3 regions of the Thalassospira lucentensis genome follow, and region 3 is predicted to be linked to each of the others. Evidence: predicted binding sites of a transcription regulator. Region 3 holds the regulator's gene; each other region holds the start of a gene.
What was found. Region 3 encodes LexA, which represses DNA repair genes until DNA is damaged. Its sites were predicted from a motif close to ATGTTCTANTTTGGTTC; they were not measured.
Positions count from the first base shown of each region.

Region 1: the regulator LexA is predicted to act here: its motif matches at 1,771-1,787, upstream of R1T41_RS16840 (PA0069 family radical SAM protein).
Region 2: the regulator LexA is predicted to act here: its motif matches at 1,755-1,771, upstream of uvrA (excinuclease ABC subunit UvrA).

Region 1 is NZ_CP136684.1:3,463,081-3,470,782, reverse strand. It holds gene R1T41_RS16845 (inverse autotransporter beta domain-containing protein) at 44-1,669, shown strand; gene R1T41_RS16840 (PA0069 family radical SAM protein) at 1,802-2,965, shown strand; gene R1T41_RS16835 (tyrosyl-tRNA synthetase) at 3,046-3,324, opposite strand; gene R1T41_RS16830 (helix-turn-helix transcriptional regulator) at 3,622-4,476, opposite strand; gene R1T41_RS16825 (nuclear transport factor 2 family protein) at 4,579-4,980, shown strand; gene R1T41_RS16820 (hypothetical protein) at 5,083-5,601, opposite strand; gene R1T41_RS16815 (hypothetical protein) at 5,686-6,492, opposite strand; gene R1T41_RS16810 (alanyl-tRNA editing protein) at 6,775-7,485, shown strand; gene sseA (3-mercaptopyruvate sulfurtransferase) at 7,655-7,702, shown strand, end outside.
Region 2 is NZ_CP136684.1:3,745,631-3,753,332, forward strand. It holds gene uvrA (excinuclease ABC subunit UvrA) at 1-1,744, opposite strand, end outside; gene fbaA (class II fructose-bisphosphate aldolase) at 1,936-3,015, opposite strand; gene R1T41_RS18120 (Gfo/Idh/MocA family protein) at 3,036-4,103, opposite strand; gene nagA (N-acetylglucosamine-6-phosphate deacetylase) at 4,147-5,283, opposite strand; gene R1T41_RS18130 (SIS domain-containing protein) at 5,283-6,326, opposite strand; gene R1T41_RS18135 (GntR family transcriptional regulator) at 6,377-7,138, opposite strand; gene R1T41_RS18140 (BadF/BadG/BcrA/BcrD ATPase family protein) at 7,135-7,702, opposite strand, start outside.
Region 3 is NZ_CP136684.1:3,910,180-3,917,881, reverse strand. It holds gene R1T41_RS18950 (ComEC/Rec2 family competence protein) at 1-1,201, shown strand, start outside; gene lexA (transcriptional repressor LexA) at 1,254-1,961, opposite strand; gene moaC (cyclic pyranopterin monophosphate synthase MoaC) at 2,109-2,609, opposite strand; gene trpC (indole-3-glycerol phosphate synthase TrpC) at 2,609-3,406, opposite strand; gene trpD (anthranilate phosphoribosyltransferase) at 3,403-4,437, opposite strand; gene R1T41_RS18925 (anthranilate synthase component II) at 4,471-5,043, opposite strand; gene R1T41_RS18920 (divergent polysaccharide deacetylase family protein) at 5,273-6,448, shown strand; gene trpE (anthranilate synthase component I) at 6,534-7,702, opposite strand, start outside.

The sequences.
Region 1 (7,702 bases), 450 kb from region 3:
TCCTGCCGCACAGAAGCCAGAGCAAAATGATTGAAGACAAAAAATGAAAAAATATGCGGTTGGATTTGTCTGTAGCTGCGTCGTTGCTTTCGCGCTATCCGCGCATGCTCAGGACGCGGAAGGCGGCAACAAATGGGGACCGCATATCGACCTGGAAGGCAAGGCCGGCACCGACCGGAACCTTGGCGAAACCGATCTGTTCATTCCGCTATGGCAGGATGACGATACCCTGACCTTTGCCAATATCCGCGCACGGATGGATGATGCCAACAGTCACGAAGGCAATTTCGGTGTCGGCATTCGCCAGATGCTTGATAGCGGCTGGAATATTGGCGGCTATGGTTATTTTGATCGCCGCCACAGCGCGTATGACAACAAATTCAATCAGGTGACTTTCGGGGCCGAAGCCCTCTCGCTTGACTGGGATTTTCGCGCCAATACCTATATGCCGGTCGGCAAGACAAGCTATATCGAAGACAGCCTGAGTACGGTGGATTTTTCCGGCACCACGATCATGTACCGTCAGGGCGAAGAACGCGCCCTTCGCGGTTTTGATGCCGAAATCGGCTGGCGCGCACCATTGTTTGAAGCCACAGCACCACAACAATTGCGCCTTTACGCAGGCGGCTATCGCTTTACCGACGACGATGTGGACACAGTACAGGGACCTCGCGGGCGGCTTGACCTGACCTTTGATGAAATACCGTTCCTGTGGGAAGGCTCGCGCTTTTCGCTGGGGGCTGAAATCCAGCATGACGATCCGCGCGGCACACAAAGCTTTGCCAGCTTCCGCCTGCGCATCCCGCTTCAGGATTTTGGCGACAATCCCAAACCGCGCCTGAACGCTATCGAACGCCGCATGACCGACCCGATCATACGCGACATTGATATCGTCAGTCAGGCCGGGCAATTCACCACGGCAGAGGAAATAACAAGCACGGCCAACGGCAACACCATCACGCTTGTCAGCAGCGCAACAACAGCAAGTGCCGACCTCGCCACGACCATCTCATCCGCCGGTACCAATTCGACCGTGGTCCTGAATGGCAGTTTTGCCAACGTGAACAGCCGCCTTGATGTTCAAAACGGCCAAACCATCATGGGAACGGGCAATCTTGATGTTAAAACACCTTCCGGTCGTACTCTGACCATCACCACACCGGGTGCCAGCCTGAGCGGCCAAGGCGGCACTCCGCCCGGCTTTGGCAGTCCAAGCCATATTTTCAACATGGCCGACAATAGTCGCCTTGTTGGCGTTACTGTCTCAACCACCTCCGCGGGTGCGACCACAGCAGTGCGGATCAACGGCGTGAATAACGTCGAAATCATCAATAGCACATTGACCAGCAACGCTACGGGCAACACGTCCTTTGGCATACAGGTTATCGGAAACGCACAAAACACCGTCATTCGCGGTAATACGATCACAGCCACCAGTAACGATACGTTTGCCTATGCCCTGTCAGTCATCGGATCAGACAACCTCGTCTTCGAGAACAACACACTCAATGTCAGCGGGGCGGCAACCAACCACCTGATCTTCTTTAACCTTAACAATACGAATCTCTCCGGCGCCGGTAACAGCGGCAATGTAAGCACATGCAATGTCGGTGGCGGGACAAACACCGGCTCCATCAGTTTCACGACAGCAACGCCGACCTGCCCGTAATCAGGAATGCTGTTGATAACCGGATGATGTCAAATCAACGGCCTGCCGCTGTCCGCGTTGATATCTGCGCGGGCAACCTGGGCACTGCGTATTTCGCTTGAATGTTCCTGTTTTGTTCTATATTTTGAACATATGCGAAACATCATCGAACCGACATCCGATCACATCGAAACCGCCCAACCGGGCGAAGGATGGAGCCATCCGGATTTTGATCCGGATCTGCTGCCCGCGCGCCGGCAAAAAGGCCGCGGGGCGGTATCGAACATTGATGGCCGATTTGAACGCCATATCCATCAGGCGGTCGATGATGGCTGGATGACCAGCCTGATGGAAGATCAGGACGCGCCGCGCATCCGTACCACCCTTGGCATTGATGGCGCGCGCAGCGTGATCACCAAAAATCAAAGCCCGGATGTGCCGTTTGATCGTTCGATCAATCCCTATCGCGGCTGTGAACATGGCTGCATCTATTGCTTTGCCAGACCAACCCACGCCTATCTCGGCCTGTCGCCGGGCTTGGATTTTGAAACAAAACTGTTCTGGAAGCCCGATGCCCCAGCACTTTTGCGCAAACAGCTCGCCGTCAAAAGCTACATGCCCGCCCCGATTGTCATTGGCACCAGCACCGATCCCTATCAGCCGGTTGAACGTGAAAAGCAACTGACCCGATCCATCATCAAGGTGCTTGGCGATTGCCACCATCCTTTTTCGATCATCACCAAAGGCGCACTTGTCACCCGCGACATCGACCTGATCGCGCCAATGGCCGCAAAAAACCGTGCGTCGGTCGCGGTATCGGTTACAAGCCTTGATCACAGATTATCCAACCTTCTTGAACCGCGTGCCTCCGCCCCGCACCGTCGACTTGATGCCATTCGCAAACTTGCCGATGCCGGTATCCCGGTCACGGTCCTGTGCGCGCCGATCATTCCCGGCCTCAATGACATGGAAATCGAAAATCTGGTTGCTGCGGTTCGCGATGCCGGGGCAACGTCCGTATCCCACATCGTCGTCCGCCTGCCGCTTGAAATCGCCGATCTGTTCGAAGAATGGCTCGAAGCCAATTATCCCGACCGCAAGGCAAAGGTCATGTCGCTGATCCGCCAGATGCGCGACGGCGAACGCTATCAATCCGAATTTGGCACCCGCATGCGCGGCACCGGCCCGATTGCCGATCTGATTGCCAGACGCTTTGATGCAGCACGCAAAAAACACGGCATGACCGGCCGGTCGCTCAACCTTGATTGCAGCGGATTTGTCCGCCCGAACGCGAACGGGCAGATGTCGCTGTTCTGAGATCACCAGCAACATCGCCCCCTCGCCCCCAAGCCCTGCTCGCGCGACCGGCGGGCACCAAGCCGATCACTCCGCCCCGATCACGCCGCACGACGGATCAGCATCGTCCTTTGGCCACCAACGGTAAGGCGCAAGACTTCGCCATCATCAAACGCGTAACTAAGGATATGATGATCGGGATCAACAATCTGTCTGTTCTCGATCATGACAGCACCACTTGCGACCAGTTCGCTCGCCGCCGTAATGGTATCGGCAAAACCCGCCATCAGAATAAGCGGCACCACCCCGATCCCGTCTTTCAGGGCATTGGGCGTGAAATCAAGTGTCGGCATGCGATCAGCAAGGGAGATATGGGTCATTTTCCGGTTTCCTTGTTGGTGGGGCCACCTCGGGCAAACCGGTTTATGGAAAAAACAAAGGCCGCCCTGGGGCAGCCGGTCTTGGTTTAATTTACAAACACATCAACAGGCGCCGCGCTATGTGCACGACGTAAAATAGGCGTTCTGATGTGTAACAATGTTTTCCATCTTCAAATCATTACGTACCTTATGCTGTCAGGTCAACCCTGATTGCAGCGGCCCTGATCGCCCCGGCGCTGAGGGGCAGGTGAAATTGCCATAAGCCGTGTTACCGGCAGGCCCGATCTGGAAATCCCCTTACTGTCCGTCGGGTGCAAAATAGCGTGCAGGCGTTACGCCATAGGTTTTGCGAAATGCTGCAATAAACGCGCTGATATTCTCGTATCCCAGATCGAGTGCGACTGTCGTTACCGATAATCCGGCCGCCAGCATCTCAAGGGCCGCAAGCATGCGCGCCCGCGTCCGCCACTGACCAAAACCAAAGCCTGTTTCCCGTAACATGTGTCGCCCCAATGTGCGGCACGGAATTCCGGCCCAGTCGGCCCATTGCGTCATCGACCTGCCATCAGAAAGATCAGCCATCAAGGCTTGCGCCAGACGCACCAGACGAAGATCCTTTGGCATCGGCAATCCTAGTGTTTCCTTTGGGGTTGTCGCAATTTCATCAAGGATAATCCGGGCTATGCGTGCCTCGGTATCCGATTGCGGCCCATCCCCCCAACCCGCAGCACGGCGAATGGCCGCCATCATCAGCTCGCTGGTACGCAACGCCCTTGGGTAATCTGGCAACCCGGCACAAAGGTGGGGGCCGACATAAACGCTCCATCCGCGAAACGGCCCGTGCGAAACCAGTCCGTGCTCCATTCCCGGCGGCACCCAGAATGCATTGATAGCAGGGACCACCCATTTACCATGATCGGTCGAGATACTCAGCAATCCTGAAACCGCTCCGATCAACTGCCCCTGCGGATGGGAATGCGCGCCGGTTTCCCGTGGAATTGGGGTTTCGCGCATCACAACCCGAACGGCCAGGCGGGTTTCGCTGCCTGACACAACATCAACCTCAATGCCCCCCTTTGCACTCCGCGCCTGTGATGACGCAGGCTTTTTCAGCGCCGCAAGAACATCTGGATCGATCAAAAAGTCAGACATGGCCAAAACACCGTATCGATTGGCTTCGATGGGTTAGATTGGCCATATTTCATCACCTATCGTCAAGGTGGCTTGAACCTCTTCAATCAATGGAACAGCACCATGACACATGACGAAACACGCATCTTTCTCGAAAACCTGTTTGGGTTATTGCTCGACCCCGAACGCCCGGTAGAGGATATGTTGCATCTATTCACATCGGATTATGTTCAGATTGCCGATGGTAAAACACTTGATTTGAAGGATTTCCTCGCACATGCCCGTACGCTGAAATCAATCCTGAAATCCGCGCATGTGCGGTTTGAAAAGATCATCACGTCAAATAACAGCATCGCCGACATCCATATCGTCGATGCCATCAAAAAAGATGGATCAACAATGACATGCAAGGTTCTGACTTTTTACGAAATGCGGGACGGCAAGATTTCACGGATTGAGGAACTGTCGCATTTGATTGCTGGTGCCAAAGAAGACAGCGATCTGGCCTCGCGGATTGCCCACTGAAATCATCGCCTAAAAAGCCAAGGGCAGCATCAAAATCATGACACGAAAAACGGAGGTGACCTCTTGATCACCTCCGCCTGAAAACCTGCTTTAATGTGCAGCTTAAACCAGTCGATAACGCACGTGGGGGGCCGGACGGGCAATAATTGAAGGATCAATTTCCTGCCCGTCCACGCCTTCCTCCGCGCCTGTATATTCTGTCAAATCCTTGCCTTGGGCGTCGGTGTCGTTCATCGCCATCATGCGCGCGCTTTCGAAAAAGCGAAGGCCGCGCTTTTCAAGAACATAAAGTGTTTCCGCACCCCATGGCCCCGACCAGACCAAACCCGAAAGTGTTTCCATTTCGCGTTCGATCCGGGTCGGCGAAATCGGCCGACCAAGGCATGTGGTCAGCAAAAAGGAAAGTTCCGCTGCCGTCACGCCATCTTCGCAGCATTCCTCGGCCAGAACCGCCATCACCGCCATGGTCACCACCCGAAGAGAAACCTTGCCGGTTTCAATCCCCGGAAAGCGGCTTTGCTGCAGGGTGACGATATCACTGGCAATGCGATCAACGCCCCCACGGATCACATATCGGCCACGCCAGACCCTGCAGCTTGTCCGTACTTCCCATTCCCGCATTTTGTCCCCGCCTGTTTTCTTGTCCCACGTCGAGAATGATACATTATCAATACATTACGTCAACCACTTTATCGACTTTTTGTATCATTTAATACAAGCATCACGAAACCACTGATATCCGGTCCCGGTGGCGGCAAATCCCCCATCCCCGTCAGCCGGTTCGATATAGCCCCGCGTGATTGCGCTATGAAAATCACGGCCGAAATTCTTTGGCATGCGCAGATGTTCCTGCCGCCGTAACAGCCGCCGGATATCGTCACGCGTCACAAAGCTGCGCCCGTCGCGGTAATGCAGCCAGATCGCGGCAATCAGGATCGTTTCGGCAAAACCACGTGGCTGCAGCCGGGCAATCAGATCGCCCAGACTGCCGATATATCCAATCAGGAAATTCGCCGGATCAATCGCATCCGCAGCACCTTCGCCAACCAGACCGGCCCCACCGAAATCGCGCCCAACGGCCTGCCCGGCCGCCTGCCCCGGTACGTTTTCCGGTCCAGTTTCAGCCTCGCTCGTAATAGCCGACCGGGCCGGAGAAAGAACCGGGCCGGATCGATCCGACCGCGCCGTTACAGGGAATTGCCCGCCAGCAGGCATTTCCCACAAAGAGCCACCAGGCCCGAATGACGAAGATGGCGCAGACGGAGATGATGCCGAAGGTGACATGGTAGAGGACGTGGCAGCCAACATGGCAGGCGACATCGAAGCCCCCGAAGAAGCTGCCCCATGATCAACCGCACCGCCCCCTTGCACCGCCCCCGCCCGCAAACTGGTCGGAGAACCAAACAGGGCCGCCATCACCAACGGCAGGCGCGCAGGCGGGATCGCACATTCGAGATCCACCGGCCCGAAATCACCTTCGCCCGTCAGTTTGACATGAATAACAGCAGCCAAGTTTCTTTCACCCCCAATTTGGGCCAAGGGGATAACATACATTTCGTATGATTATCAACATCAATTCAAAAAATATGTACTATATTATACATAAACTGAATTCACAAAAACTCCTCGACAAACCAAGCCTTCCGGCAGCACCATGATTTCACTGCAAGATTTCAGACCGGACCGTCCTTGTGATGCTGCCCCGCCCCACCAAAGGCGCATCCACCGCCGCCCCGATTTAGGCGGCAAACTGACGGTCACGCGATCTGATCGCCACCAATTATGGAGGAGTCTGTGACCCGCCTTTTATTTCGTGAAGACGCCTATCGCCGGAACTGCGACGCCAAAGTCATCTCGATCTCGGACCGCGGCATTGAACTGGACCAGACCGTGTTTTACGCCACCGCTGGCGGCCAGACCGGGGATGTCGGGATTTTCAAAACCGCCGATGGCCGCGAAATGCCGGTCGCAACCACGATCAAGGACCGCGACAGCGGCAAAATCCTGCATATCATCGCCGAGGGTCACGACCTGCCAGCAATCGGCGATACCATCACGGCCGAACTGGATTGGGAAACCCGCCATCGCCTGATGCGCTTTCACACCTGCCTGCATTTGCTGTGCGCGATTGTCGAAGGCGACGTCACCGGCGGCAATATCGCCGCCCACAAGGCCCGGCTTGATTTCAACCTGCCCGACGAAGCCCCGGACAAGGATGAGCTGACCGCTCGGCTAAACGAACTGATCGCACGCAATGCCGAGGTTTATGACGGTGAAATCAGCATTGCCGAGCTTAAAGCCAACCCCGAACTGGTCCGCACCATGTCGGTGCAACCACCAATGGATGGCAACAGCATCCGTACCGTCACGATCGAGGGGATCGATTATCAGCCCTGCGGCGGAACGCATGTCAAAAGTACGGCCGAAATCGGCAGGGTTCTGGTTGCCAAAATCGAAAAGAAAGGCCGCCAGAACCGCCGCATCAATATCGTCTTTGATGAGTGATCCCACCGGAAACGCGCAATCGGCATATCCACAAATCAAGTCGGGATATTGCCATGCGCTTTCAGGACGGATAGAAATTAAAACAAGAAACATTTGAGTTTGAAGATACAGATCTGCGGAAACGCCCCGGATCGCGCAATACCCACCATTGCAAACCGGAGTCTCTTTGATGACCAACCCAACTTCCGACGCACTGGTCTCCACCCAGTGGCTTGCG
Region 2 (7,702 bases), 160 kb from region 3:
GGATCTGTTCAGGGGTTCCTTCGGCAACAATCCGTCCGCCATGGATCCCGGCCCCGGGGCCCATATCGACGACATAATCGGCGGCACGAATGGCATCCTCGTCATGTTCGACAACCAGGACGGTATTGCCCAGATCGCGAAGACGTTTCAGGGTATCAAGCAGCCGATCATTATCGCGCTGATGCAGGCCGATGGATGGTTCATCCAGAACATAAAGGACACCGGTCAGGCCCGACCCGATCTGCGACGCCAATCTGATACGCTGGCTTTCACCGCCCGAGAGGGTGCCAGATGTGCGTGACATCGACAGATAATCCAGCCCGACATCGCGCAGGAATCGCAGGCGATCATTGATTTCACGCAGGATACGTCGCGCGATTTCGGTTTCTTTTTCATTCAGTTTGCCTTCAAGCGCCTGGAACCAGTCGGCAGCCTTGCCAATCGAAAGGTCGGTAATTTCCGAAATCGTGCATTTATCGATCTTTACGGCCAGCGCTTCGGGTTTCAGGCGGTGGCCTTCGCAGGTCGGACAGCTTGAAACCGTCTGGTATTTCGACAGTTCGTCGCGTGCCCACTGGCTATCGGTTTCGCGCCAGCGGCGCGACATGTTGGGAATGACACCTTCGAACGGGCGGGATACCTTGTAGCTGCGTGAACCGTCATCATAGGTTACCGTTACGTCTTCATCACCCGAACCATACAGGATGATGTCCTGTGCTGTTTTCGGAAGCTTTTCCCATGCGACATTGGTTTTGAAGCCGAAATGCTTGGCAACTGCGCGCAACGTTTGCAAATAATATTTCGACGTGGTGCTGGCCCAAGGCGCAACAGCGCCATCATCAAGGCTTTTGCCTTCGTCGGGGACGACCAGTTCCGGGTCGAATTCCATCTGGGTGCCAAGACCATCACAGGCCGGGCAGGCGCCAAACGGGTTGTTGAACGAAAACAGGCGAGGTTCGATTTCCTCGATCGTGAAGCCGGAAACCGGGCAGGCGAACTTTGCCGAGAACACGGTTGTTTCGCCGGTTTTTGCATCTTCGGTCAGAACGATGCCATCTGTCAGTTCGAGGGCGGTTTCAAAACTGTCCGCAAGGCGAGTTGCGATCCCTTCCTTGACGATCAGACGATCCACCACGACCGAGATATCGTGTTTGAGCTTTTTGTTCAGTTCAGGCGCTTCGTCGATGTCATACATTTCTCCATCGATCTTGACGCGCTGGAAACCACGCGTGCGCAAATCGCGCAGTTCCTTTTTGTATTCCCCTTTGCGGCCACGAACAAACGGTGCCAACAGATAAAGTCGCGTGCCTTCGGGCATTTCCATAACGCGGTCAACCATCTGTGATACGGTCTGACTGACAATCGGAAGACCGGTTGCCGGGGAATAGGGAATGCCGACGCGCGCCCAAAGAAGACGCATATAATCATAAATCTCGGTAACCGTTCCCACGGTCGAACGCGGGTTGCGCGATGTGGTTTTCTGTTCGATGGAAATGGCAGGAGACAAGCCGTCGATATATTCAACATCGGGCTTCTGCATCAGTTCAAGGAACTGGCGCGCATATGCTGACAGGCTTTCGACATAACGACGCTGTCCTTCGGCATAAATCGTATCGAACGCCAGCGAACTTTTACCCGACCCAGACAGACCGGTGATCACCACCAGAGAATCGCGGGGCAGTTCAACATCGATATTTTGCAGGTTATGTTCTTTCGCACCGCGAACCGAAATTTTCGTCAGCATGTCGGGCCTTTTGTTCCTGTAATGTTCGGGAAAAGGTATAGAGGAGCCAAACCTGATACGCAAGCGCACCCCTGACAGTTCCTGTCAGTATCTGTCAGGAGTAGTTTGTTTTTGTCGTAGCGCAAGACAATGCAAGAAAAAACCCGCCGGACAAACCGGCGGGTTAATCTGGCTTTTGCAATCCTGAACGATCAGCCTTTGGTAACCGAACGACCGGTTGCACCAAGATCCTTGAAAGCTTCTTCGAGGCGGGCTGCCATCGAAAGTTCGGCTTCGCGGACCCAGACGCGCGGATCGTACTGTTTTTTGTAGGGCTGATCGGTATCCGGATCGACCTGATACTTGAACGCACGTGCGTTGGCTTCGACATATTCACCAACCGGGCGCGAATAGGCGAACTGGGTATCGGTATCGATATTCATCTTAAAGACGCCATAGCCGACTGCTTCTTCGATTTTTTCTTTTTCCGAACCCGAACCGCCATGGAACACGAAGTCCAGCGGACGGTCGCCAAGATTATGCTTTTCCGAAACGTATTTCTGGGATTCCAGAAGGATTTCCGGACGAAGTTTTACGTTACCCGGTTTGTAAACGCCATGAACGTTGCCGAATGCCGCCGCGACCGAGAAATGGCCAAGCGGAGCAAGACGGCGATATGCTTCTTCGACTTCTTCGGGACGGGTATAAAGACGCGGATCGATTTCCTCGACACTGGTGTCAAGATCATGGCCGATGCCGTCTTCTTCACCGCCGGTCACGCCCAGTTCAATTTCCAGGCTCATTTCGATTTTGGCCATGCGTTTGAGGAATTCTTCGCAAGTCGACAGGTTGTCTTCGAGCGATTCCTCGGACAGGTCCAGCATGTGGGAGCTGTAAAGCGCCTTGCCTGTCTCGGCATAGGCTTTTTCGCTCCATTTCAGCATTTCATCGACCCACGGAACGAATTTCCGGTTTGCGTGGTCGGTATGCATGACGACAGCAACGCCATAATACTCAGCCATCAGTTGGGCATGACGTGCTGCCGATATAGCGCCCACGACACGGGCTGCTGCGGCGTCCTTGATGCCCTTGCCGGCAAAGAACTGTGCACCGCCATTCGAAAGCTGAATGATGATGTCAGAACCGGCATTTGCAGCGGCTTCAAGGGCGGCATTCATCGTGCTGGACGATGTGATATTGACGGCGGGAAGGGCGTAACCGTCCTGCTTGCAGGCAGCAACAAGGTCACGGTAGGCAGAACCGGTAACAACACCGGGTTTAACGGAAGGCATGTGGGTACTCCTCCTGGGGGTCAGAGTATTATTGTTTCCCCCGTGCGTACCGACTGATCCGCAGCGAGGGCGATCCGTAAGGAGCCCAATGCATCTTCCATATGCTGCGTAAGGTCAAGGTTTTCCGTTATAGACTTTAGGAAAAATTGCTGTTCACGCAGACACAGGCCGTCATGATCGGGCTCGTCGTCTGTGCGGATGATTTCGTCAGATTGTGTAAATTTTCCGGCTGCATCTGTGGCAGCATGGTGAAGCTTTAAGGCATTCGTCTTTGTATGAGTGTCGATATCAGCCGAACCGGCACCTTTTTCTTCAACATCGGTGATGGAAACGCAACCCTTGGGTCCGATCACATCTTTGACGAAAAAGGCGGTTTCGCTGATCATCGGGCCCCAACCGGCCTCGTACCAGCCAACCGATCCGTCATCAAAGCGCACCTGCAATTGGCCATAGTTATACATTTCTGGTGCAACTTCGTCAGACAGACGTACGCCGATGGCACTGACCGATACCGGTTTCGCGCCGGTCATCAGGCACATCATATCCAGATAATGCACGCCGCAATCAACAATCGGGGAAACACTGTTAAGCAACCGTTTGTGGGTTTCCCAAAAGGCGCCGCTGCTTTGCTGGTTCAGGTTCATGCGCATGACCAGCGGCTTGCCAAGTGTCTTTGCAACTTCAACGAATTTTGCCCAAGACGGATGATGGCGAAGGATATAGCCAATCACCAGCTTCCGATCATACTTTTTGGCGGCATTTACTACACGTTCGGCATCTTCGGCGGTCGCTGCCAATGGCTTTTCAATGAAGACATGCGCCCCCGCCTCAAACGCCGTGATGGCGAATTCGGCATGGGTTTCGGTATAGGTATTGATAGAGACCGCATCGGGGCTGGTTTCCGCCAACGCAGTGTGAAAATCGGTAAATTGCGGGTAGGCAGCAAAACCATCCGGAAGGTTTTCTGCCGGGATTTCGGAGCGTGCACACAGTCCGACGATTTCGTATCCGTCAAGCGCGTGATAGGCCTTTGCATGCGATAATCCCATATTGCCAAGACCGACGACAAGAATACGAACCGGCTTCATGCTATGCCTCCTGATAAGTTTTTAATGCTTTGTTATGCTGAGATTATTCTGCGCCCTTGATCCAGCTGCGCGTGACGTTGTAGTCATCATCAAACAGGATCATGTCGGCCTGATAGCTCGGTGCAATGCGTCCCATGATATCATCAAGTTTCAGGAATGTGGCCGGATAGAGGGATGCCATGCGAAGGGCTTCACCAAGATCGATGCCGACCATTTCAACGCAGTTTTTAACCGCTGCGATCATATCGAGGTCCGACCCGGCCAATGTGCCATCCGCCAGCGCGCAGCGACCATCGGTGGCAATGATTTCCTCTCCCCCCAGAACAAAACGTTTTTCGTCTGCTCCGACCGTTGGCATGGCGTCGGTCACCAGCATGATCTTGCCTTTTGCCTTGGCGTGGATGGCAACTTTCAGAACGGCGGGATGAACATGATAGCCATCAGCAATTAGTCCGCACCAAGTGTTGTCGTCGGCCATCGCAGCACCGGCAACACCGGGTTCACGGTGGGTCATCGGGCTCATGGCATTAAACAAATGCGTGAAGCCCCGCATGCCTTCGGTAATGGCAGCCTGGATGTGGCTATAAGTGCCCGCAGTATGACCGGCGCAAACCAGAACGCCACGATCAGCCAGCTTTTTAATTGTGCCTTTGGCGGCCTTTTCCGGGGCCATGGTCACCAGGATACGGCCATTGGGAAGGCGGGTCAGAAGATCAATCGCGTCATCTTCCATCGGGCGGATGATGTTCGCGTCATGCACGCCTTTGCGTTCGGCATTCAGGTACGGGCCTTCCAGATGGATGCCGACAATGCCCGGCACATCCTGACTGATCGCATCGGTGACGGCCGTTATCGCGGCTTCCATTTTATCACGGTGATCGGTGATTAGGGTCGGCAGCATGGCAGTTGTGCCGTATTTACGATGACCCGCCATGATCGCGCGAATACCGTCGATATTTGGTTCGTCATTTAGCAAGACGCCGCCGCCACCATTGACCTGAACATCGATAAGGCCGGGCGCAAGTATCTGATTTCCCGCATCAATCACCGAGATATTTTCTGGGATATGGCGGTTTCCGACAATCGCATCGACCTTCCCGTCGCGAACAATGACGGCCTTTTCGGACTGGAAATCGGTGCCGTCAAAAACGCGCGCATTGGTGATTGCAAAATCGGTCATCAGTGCGTCTCCGTGACTTTGGACAGGTGCGGCGGCGCATCAGGATTGCACCCGCGCTCCAAGGCAACATGTTCTGCCAAGGTATAGAATGTCTGGATCATAGCGATGGGGGCCAGAAGAGGGTGGATATCCTCGACCACAGGGAGATGGCCCTTGATATCGGCGTGACCGGTTTCGGCCGCAAAAAGGTTATCGGTTTTCGCCCGCATTTCTTCGAGGAAACCCTCGACACTTTCGCGCGATGCATCCTGTTGGGAAAATACCAGTAACGGGAAGTCCTTGGTTACCAGTGCCATCGGGCCATGCTTCACCTCGGCCGCGCTGAAAGCTTCGGCATGCAGGCTGCTGGTTTCCTTAAATTTAAGGGCAGCTTCCTGTGCAATGGCAAAAGCAGGGCCGCGACCGATCACATAAAGACCGTCTGATTTTGCAATCGCATCGGCAGCATCAAGCCAATCCTTGCCAAGTGCCTTTTCAAGTGATGCGGGCAAGGTGACAAGTGCCTTGCTGAATGCCGGATCCTGCGTCCATCCGCCAACGATCTGTGCGATGGCAGACAATGTTGCGATATAGGATTTGGTCGCGGCAACACTGGTTTCAGGGCCTGCCATCAGCGGAATGACGTGATCGACCATATCGGCCAACGGGGAATTGGTCACATTGACCAATGCAACCGTGCGGGCGCCGGCATCACGGGCGGCCACGGCATTTTTAACCAAATCAGGACTTTTGCCTGATTGGGATACGGCAATGAACAGGGCGTCCTTGCTGGCAATCGACCGGTTATAAATCGAAACAATAGACGGGGCCGCTGATACCACGGGAATGCCAAGCTGGCTTTCGATCAGGTATTTTGCATAAAGCGTTGCGTGGTCGGAACTGCCGCGTCCGCATGTCACGACGAATTTCGGCGGATTGGCGCGCAGATCAGAAACCAGAGCATCAATTGCAGCCTTGTTGTGATCAAGCTGCTTGGCAACGACGACCGGGGCTTCGGCCAGTTCGCGGCCCATCTGGGTTTTTGGAGTCCAGCGTGTGCTCATATCCGTGGTTTCCTTAAAGCTTTTTGAGGCAGCACAATACGCGTTCATTGTCAGCGCGCGTCGACCTGCATTTCGGCAATGAAGTCGTAACTGTCGCCGCGATAATAGGAACGGGTGAATTCGACCGGTGTGCCGTTGGCAAGGAAGGAACGCCGTTCGATATAAAGGGCGGCACTGCCATCGGGCACGCCAAGGATTTTGGCGGTTTCCCCGTCAAACAATTCAGCCCGTAGACGCTGAAGCGCGCGTTCCGGCTTTTTGCCGTATTTTGCCAGCGCATCATAAAGCGACTTTTCGACTTCTTCGGGGCTTGGCAGAAAAGCCCTTGGCACGACCGCATATTCAAGTGCCATTGGTTTTTCATTGGCTGTACGCAGGCGCCGTAGCCGGGTTACTTCGGTGCCGGGCGACAGGTTTAACGCCATAGCTTCTTCGGGCGACGCATGACCAAGAGTCTTTTCAATCCAGACTGCCCCCGGGTTCATACCGCGCGTGATCATGTCCTCGGTGAAGGAGGTCAGGCGTGACAATGCCTGTTCAACACGTGGGGCAACAAAGGTGCCTGCGCCGTGACGCTGGACAAGGACGCCTTCCTCGACAAGGGCCCGCATCGAATTGCGAACGGTAACGCGTGAAATGCCAAGTTCATTGGCCAGATCGCGTTCGCTTGGCAGTGCGTCGTCTACTTTCAGGATACCATCATCAATAACGGCCTTGATGGCGGTCTGCAGGCGACGATAAAGCGGGCCATGACCGATATTTTCGATGTCTCGGGCACGCAGGCTTGCAATGACGTCGGCTGTACTGATCATGCGTGCACCTTTTGATGTTTCCTAGCCATCAGGATTGCCCCATGCAGGGCATCGTTTTGCGCCGGAACCAGATCGGACCGGATATCATCGGGCATGCGTTTTGCCATTTGTTCGGCAAGGCCCCCCATCAAACTCAGTCGTTTCGCCCCAAATTCCTGAAGCTTGTGCAGGATGTTGCGATTGGCGGTTACGGCGACATTGATAATGCCGGCAGCAATGGTGTCACCATGGTTGTCGGCATCGAAAACCATCGGGCAAAATGCGCCATAATCCGCTGGTCGGGCCTTCTCGGCGAAGGCAACGATTTCTTCGGGACTGTTATGGAAATGCAACATGATGGTGCGTGTCAGTTCGGATGACGGAGCTAAATCCTCGTGGGCGAGCAGGGCGGTTTCGATGGCTGTTCTCCCAATACGGGCACCGCTTCCGATATCGGAAATTTCAAACCCCCAACCAGCAAGCGCCAGTTCACGACCGGCAACAATCGCTTGGCCACAGGTGCCGGTTCCGACTATTAGAATAGCACCGTCTGCGCCATCATGTGCGCCAAGACACGCGGTATAG
Region 3 (7,702 bases):
GTTTCCGATCAAGAAATGGGCGGCCATCGGGGCGATGGTGTCCGCCGTGATTTATCTTGGCCTGTCGGGGGCCAGTGTGCCAACACAGCGGGCCTTTATCACCCTGACGATTGTCTGGGCGGCGTTGTTGCTGGACCGGCGGGCGATATCGCTTCGGCTGGTGGCGATTGCGGCGCTTGTTGTTTTGATATTGCGACCCGATGCGGTGCTGGGGCCAAGCTTTCAGCTTTCCTTTGCCGCGGTATCGGTGCTGGTGGCATTTTACGATGGGCCGGGCAGGCGATGGTTTGAGGCGTCTGGGGACCGGTCATGGGCCTTCCGGCTTTGGCTGTTTTTTGCCGGGCTGGTGGTGACCGGATTGCTGGTAACCGCAGTGACCGCCCCGATCATCGGGTTTCATTTCGGGCGGATTTCGATGATCGGGATCGTGTCCAACCTGATTGCCATTCCGGTTATGGCGTTTTGGGTGATGCCTTTGATTGTGGCGACGCTTGTTCTGATGCCGTTCGGGGCCGGGGCATTGCCCTTGTGGTTGATGAAGCCGGGTTTGACCCTGCTGATTGAAACGGCCTCTCTTGCTGCCGATCAGGCGTGGGGGCTTTGGCATGTCGAGCAGTTCAGTGCCGTATTTGCCATCGGTATCATGATGGCGATTGCCTGGTGGCTGGTCTGGCGGGGGAACGCGATTGCCCGGTTGGCTGTCATTCCGCTATGCGTGGCGATGATGGCGCAAATCCTGTATCGCCCGGCGGATATTCTGGTTTCCGGGGATCAGGAAAGCTGGGCCATCCGGGACCGGGAGCAAAACAGGCTTATCCTGCCCGAAGGCATATCGGATTTTCAGCAATCGGTCTGGATGGCGCGGTTTGGCATTGCTGATCATGATGTCGATCAGATTATCGAGAAATGCGATGCCGCGGTTTGTTCTGTGAGTGTCGGAGGACAGCGGGTGATTGTTGCCAATGATTTTGCCAATCCGTTCTATGCGTGCCGCCATGCCGATATGATCATCAGCCTGAAACGCGATATGCCGCGTGATATCTGCGCGCGTGATGTGACGGTCATTGATGATGACATGCTGTGGTGGCAGGGCGGTGTATCGGTTTCCCTGCGACCGGGGAGTGCTCCGGTGATTGAAACCGTGCGTGAAACGTCCGACACCTGGCCGTGGATTATTATCGGGGGCAGAGTGGTCAAATAAAAACGCCGCCAGACGGGCTGACGGCGTTTTCGATATTCCGGTATTTGTCTGATCAGTATTGGCGCAGCAGACCTATCAGGCGTCCCTGAATGCGGACACGGTCCGGCGACAGGGCACGCGTTTCATAACGTGCATTGGCCGGTTCCAGCAGAACTTCGCCGCGACCGCGTTTTAGACGTTTCAGGGTGGCTTCGGCGTCGTCAACCAATGCGACAACAATGGTGCCGTCATTGGCCTGCTCACACCGCTGGATCAGAACCGTATCGCCATCAAGAATGCCAGCATCAATCATCGAATCACCGGAAACCTCAAGCGCATAGTGGTCGCCGGTCCCCAAAAGGGCGGCAGGAACCTGCACCATTGTGGTCTGATCGCGAAGGGCTTCGATCGGGGTACCGGCCGCGATCCGGCCAAACAGCGGCAGGGAGACGGATTCACCAGAGTCCGAGAAGGCCGATGGCACGGTTGCCGGCCGGTGGGCGGCCTTTCGCGCGGTTGCGATGGATGTCACATTGGCGGGTGTTTCAGCCGCGTCATCATCGTTATTATCGGGAAGACGCAGAACTTCGAGCGCGCGGGCCCGATGGGCGAGGCGTCGGATAAAGCCGCGTTCCTCAAGCCCGGTAATCAGGCGATGAATGCCGGATTTGGATTTCAGGTTCAGGGCTTCTTTCATCTCGTCAAAGGAGGGCGAGATGCCATGATCGCGAAGGTAATTATCGATATAGACCAGCAATTCGTATTGCTTGCGCGTCAGCATGATTTTTCCCGAACCAGTAATAAGAACAAACCGAATACATGAATGTTCTACTTTGGTTCTTGCCGTTCGTCAAGCACCAGAACCCGAAAAATCGCTGTTTAAGGGCATTCTTTCGGTCAAGAAACGAAATTCCGGTACTTTCGGGGGTCAGTCGGCGGTGAAAAGACCCGATTTTCCGCCTTCCTTATGGACGACGCGGATATCTGTAATCCGCATGGATTTATCTACCGCCTTGCACATGTCAAATACTGTCAGTGCGGTAATGGAAACGGCGGTCAGGGCTTCCATTTCGACGCCGGTTTTGCCTGTGGTCTTGCAGGTCGCGACGATATCGACTGCGTCGGTATCGGTTGCCAGTTCCAAGGTGACTTCGACCGAGGTCAGAGGCAGGGGATGGCATAGCGGTATCAGGTCGGGGGTTTTCTTGGCCCCCATGACTCCTGCAAGCTGGGCGATGCCAAGAACGTCGCCCTTTTTATGGCCGTGTTCGGCAATCAGCCGGGCCGTTTCCGCCGACATCAGGACACGGCCCTTTGCGACGGCGATGCGCGCGGTATCGCTCTTGGCCGAAATATCGACCATGACGGCATTACCAGCGGCGTCGATATGCGAAAGTTTGTCTGCCATGCCTGTATCTTGTTCCGGTATCAGGCCGCGAGGCCAAGGATATTACGGGTGGCGGCGGTGACGTCGTCCTGACGCATCAGGCTTTCGCCGATCAGGAAGCATTGCGCCCCGACCTTTGCCATCCGGTCGAGGTCATCATGTGTGAACAGGCCGCTTTCGGCGACCAGCATCCGGCTGTCATCAACCATGCCAGCGAGTTCTTCGGTCGTGGTCAGGGAGACTTCGAGCGTTTTCAGGTTGCGGTTGTTCACGCCAAGCAGCTTTGATTTCAGTTTCAGTGCGCGTTCGAGTTCCGGTGCGTTGTGCACCTCGATCAGGACATCCATGCCAAGGTTGTGTGCGGCGTCTTCAAGCTCTGCTGCCTGGGCATCTTCAAGGGCGGCCATGATAAGAAGGATGCAATCGGCACCCAACGCCCGGGCTTCGGTCACCTGATAGGGATCAAGCATGAAATCCTTGCGCAGGACCGGCAGGTCAACCGCGCTACGTGCCGCGATCAGATAGCTGTCATCGCCCTGGAAATAGGGGATGTCGGTCAGAACCGACAGGCAGCTTGCACCGCCAGCTTTATATGCCTGTGCCAGAACAGGCGGATTGAAATCCGGTCGGATCAGGCCCTTGGACGGGGAGGCTTTTTTAATTTCGGCAATCAGGCCGTAACGACCGTCCGCAACCGATGTTTCAAGCGCCTTGATAAAGCCACGTGGGGCGGATTGCGATTTGGCGGTTGCTTCGAGGTCGGCAAGCGATTTGCGCGCCTTGCAGGCAGCGATATGATCGCGTTTGTCGTTACAGATGCGTTCAAGTACGTCGCTCACGCTGCGGTCCCCTGATTGGAAATGCTGACAAGTGCCTGCAGGGTTTCTGCGGCTTTGCCGGAATCGATGGCAACCCGTGCCTTTGCGATGCCATCGGCAAGATCAGTTGCGATGTCGGTAACGACAAGTGCGGCCGCGGCATTCAGCAGAACGATATCGCGATAGGCACTTTTTTTACCGGCAAGAAGATCAAGAATGGCCTGCGCGTTGGTCTGGGCATCGCCCCCTTTAAGCGCATCAAGGGTGACGATTTCAAGACCGTAATCTTCGGGATTGATTTCGAAGGTCGTGACCTTGCCGTTTTTGACTTCGGCGACAAAGGTCGGGCCGGTCGTCGAAATTTCGTCAAGGCCGCTATGACCATAGACAACCCACGCATGTTCCGAACCCAGGCGGTTCAGCACATTGGCAATCGGTTCGACCCATTCACGGGCGAAAACGCCCATGACCTGGCGTTTGGTTTTGGCCGGGTTGGCCAGCGGACCGAGCAGGTTAAAGATCGTGCGCGTGCCCATTTCAACGCGGGTCGGCATCACGTGACGCACCGCCGAGTGATGGCGCGTTGCCATCATGAAGCACAGATTGATTTCCTTTAGCGCCTTTTCGAGAAGCGCCATATCGGCATCAAGATTGACGCCAAGCGCCAGCAGGACATCGGCCGATCCGGATTTTGACGATGCCGCGCGGTTGCCGTGCTTGGCAACGATGGCACCGCAGGCCGCCGCAACGATTGCCGCCCCGGTCGAGATATTGAAGGTGCCGCTGCCATCGCCACCGGTGCCGCAGGTATCAACCGCATTGGGCGGGGCGATAATGCCGGTCGCCTTGGAACGCATGACGCGGGCCGCCCCGGTGATTTCATCGACCGTTTCCCCGCGCAGCCGCAGCGCCATAAGGAAAGCCCCCATCTGAGACGGCGTTGCCTGACCGGACATCAGAACGTCGAAGGCCTGTTCGGCCTGTTCCTCGTTCAGTTTTTCGCCATTTGCGACTTTGGCCAGGATCGGCTTCAGGTCATATTCAGTCGACATACGGGTTTCCTCGGTTAGCGGTCCGGTGCGGTTTCATGCGCCGGGGAAGTCTATAAAATTCTTCAAAAGGGCATGGCCGTGTTCGGATGCGATGCTTTCGGGGTGGAACTGGACCCCGTGGATCTGATGCTGTTTGTGACGCAGCCCCATGATCAGACCATCCCTGTTTTCCGCCGTGATTTCAAGGCAATCAGGCAACGTATCGCGATCCACAACCAATGAATGGTAACGTGTGGCTTCAAACGGACTTGGCAGGCCGTTGAAAACGCTTTTGCCTTCGTGTGCCATTGCATCGGTCTTGCCATGCATGCATTCCGGCGCACGAACGACATTGCCGCCGAAGGCCTGACCGATGGCCTGATGACCAAGACAAACGCCAAGCAGTTTGACCTTGCCTGCCGATGCCGTGATCAGGTCAAGACAGATACCCGCACGATCCGGATCACATGGACCGGGCGAGATCACGATGCCTTCGGGCTTTAAAGCCAGCGCATCATCGACGGAAATTTCGTCATTGCGGCGTACTTCGACCTCGGGGCCGAGTTCGCGCAGATAGTGCCACAAATTGAATGTGAAGCTGTCGTAATTATCGATGAGGAGATACATCGTGGCGCCGGGCTGTGAATATCAGATCGCGCAGAGAATAAACGGCATTACCGCTACGTCAAGCGATTGCAAAAACCATTTTTCCAGCCTTTGTTGGGGCCTTTGGTTGTGGCTTTAACAGGGTGCTAACCGGATCGGGTATAAAAGCTTCCGAACACAAGCCGACATAATCGGTATATAATCACCATATGGGTAACACGACCCAGCAAACGAGACTGGAGACCAGAGCGTGGCACGCCGGGCACAACCCGCCAAAAAGAAAAAAGTGGCACCGCGAAAAAGAGGCCGTGGCAAGGCTGCACCGAAGAAGAAATCGGGCGGCATTGGCCGTCTGATGCTGGGCGGCGCGATTGTTGCGGGGACCATTTCTGCGTTTATTGCCGCAGGCAGCATGCTTGAGCTTGATCGCGCGTCGCGTGATCTTGGAGAACGCGTGACGAAAGCCGAACCCGAATATACGCCCGAACCGGCCCCCGTGCCGGAAAGCCGCAATTATGATTTCAGCGAAAGCAACGGTAATCGCGACCGGACCGGATATATGGTCGGTGAACGGACACCGGGCGAAACCCCCGCACCGATGACCGAACCGCAAAAGACACCGGAAACGCGGTCACCTGATCCTGTCGTGCCGCCGAATACAGGTAACATCGGGGGCGGTGAATATAAAGACGGGCCGCCGCCATGGCAGAAATTTGCAGCCCTTAGCCCCGAAACGGGAACCGCCCCGGTTATTGCGATTGTAATCGATGATGCGGGTCTTGATCAGCCGCGTACTGCACGCACCACCGAATTGCCGGGGCCGGTGACGATTTCCTATTTGCCGTATGCGCGTGACCTTCAGCGTCAGGTGCGGGATGCGCGGGCACGTGGTCATGAAGTCATGCTTCATATGCCGATGGAGCCGTCTTCTGCGTCTGTTGATCCGGGGCCACATGCCTTGCTGGCAAGCTTCGACCGGGAAAAGATCCTTCACGAGATGACATGGATGCTTGACCAGTTTGACGGTTATGTCGGGGTGAACAACCATATGGGCAGCAAGTTCACATCCGACCCGGAACGCATGCAGGTGGTGATGGAGGTGATGAAAGCACGCGGGCTTTTGTTCCTGGATTCCAAAACCAGTGCGAAGTCGGTCGGATTTTCGATGGCGCGCCAGTATGATGTTCCGGCGCTTGAACGGGACGTGTTCATTGATGACGCCGATGATGCCACAAAGATCGCTGAAATGCTGGCACGGATCGAAAAGGTTGCTGCCAATCAGGGATTTGCGATTGCGATTGGCCATCCGCGCGATTTGACGCTTGAAGCCCTGCATAAATGGATTCCGGCGATTCAGGCGAAGGGATTTGTTTTGGTGCCGGTGACTGACATCCTGCGGCGAACAAGCCCGAGTGCGACAGGTTGATCACCGCCTGCCTGATCATCGATTGATCAAAGAAAAGGCCCGCAGATGATGCGGGCCCTTTCTATTGCGTCGGACATGCGCGACATCAGGCGAAGCGATGGGCTTCGCGGGCGGCGGCCATCAGAGCGCCTGCCTTGTTCTGGCATTCCTTGTGTTCAAGTTCCGGTTTGCTGTCGACGACGATCCCGGCGCCTGCCTGAATGTGGATCTGTTCGTCCTTGATAACGGCAGTACGAAGCGCGATGCAGGTATCCATCGATCCATCGGCCGAGATATAGCCGATACAACCGGCATAAATGCCGCGCCGGACCGATTCCAGTTCATCGATGATTTCCATGGCGCGGACCTTTGGCGCGCCCGATACCGTCCCGGCGGGGAAACCGGCCTTGAGTGCATCCATTGCGTCATATTTTTCGTCGATCTGACCAATGACGTTGGAGACGATATGCATGACATGGGAATAGTATTCGATGGTTTCGCGGTCGGTGACGCGCACGGTGCCCGGTTTGGCAACACGGCCGACATCGTTACGGCCAAGGTCAAGCAGCATCAGATGTTCCGAACGTTCCTTTGGATCATCAAGCAGGTCCTGGGCCATGACCTTGTCGTCTTCGGGCGTGTGACCGCGCCGACGCGTTCCGGCAATCGGGCGAATGGTGACTTCGCCGTCGCGCAGACGCACAAGGATTTCCGGGCTGGCACCGACAACCTGAAACCCGCCGATATCCAGATAGAACATGAAGGGCGACGGATTGATCCGGCGAAGGGCACGGTAAAACGCGAAAGGCGGCAGATGATAGGGCAGCGTGTAACGCTGTGACAGGACGACCTGAAAGATATCGCCCGCACGGATATATTCCTTGGCCTCATCGACCATTTTATGGAAGCCGGCCTCATCGACGCTGACCTTTGGATCGGGCAGGGTAGCGGGAACCGATTTGGACCGGCGATCCAGAAACAGGTTGCGCTGAAACTGCTGTACGACATCGTTCAGGCGCGCGCAGGCAAGATCATAGGCCGCATCGGCATCAATCCCGTTTTCGGGGCGGACCGGTGTTACCACGGTGACGGTATCAGCGATGGTATCGAAGCTTGCCGTCACCGTCGGGCGGATAAAGATGCCGTCGGGGACGCCCAGTTCATCTGGATTGCTGTCGGGCAGCTTTTCCATCAGACGGACCGTGTCATAGCCCATATAGCCGACAAGACCGGCACTCATGGGGGGAAGGTTGTCGGGCAGGGCGATGTGGCTTT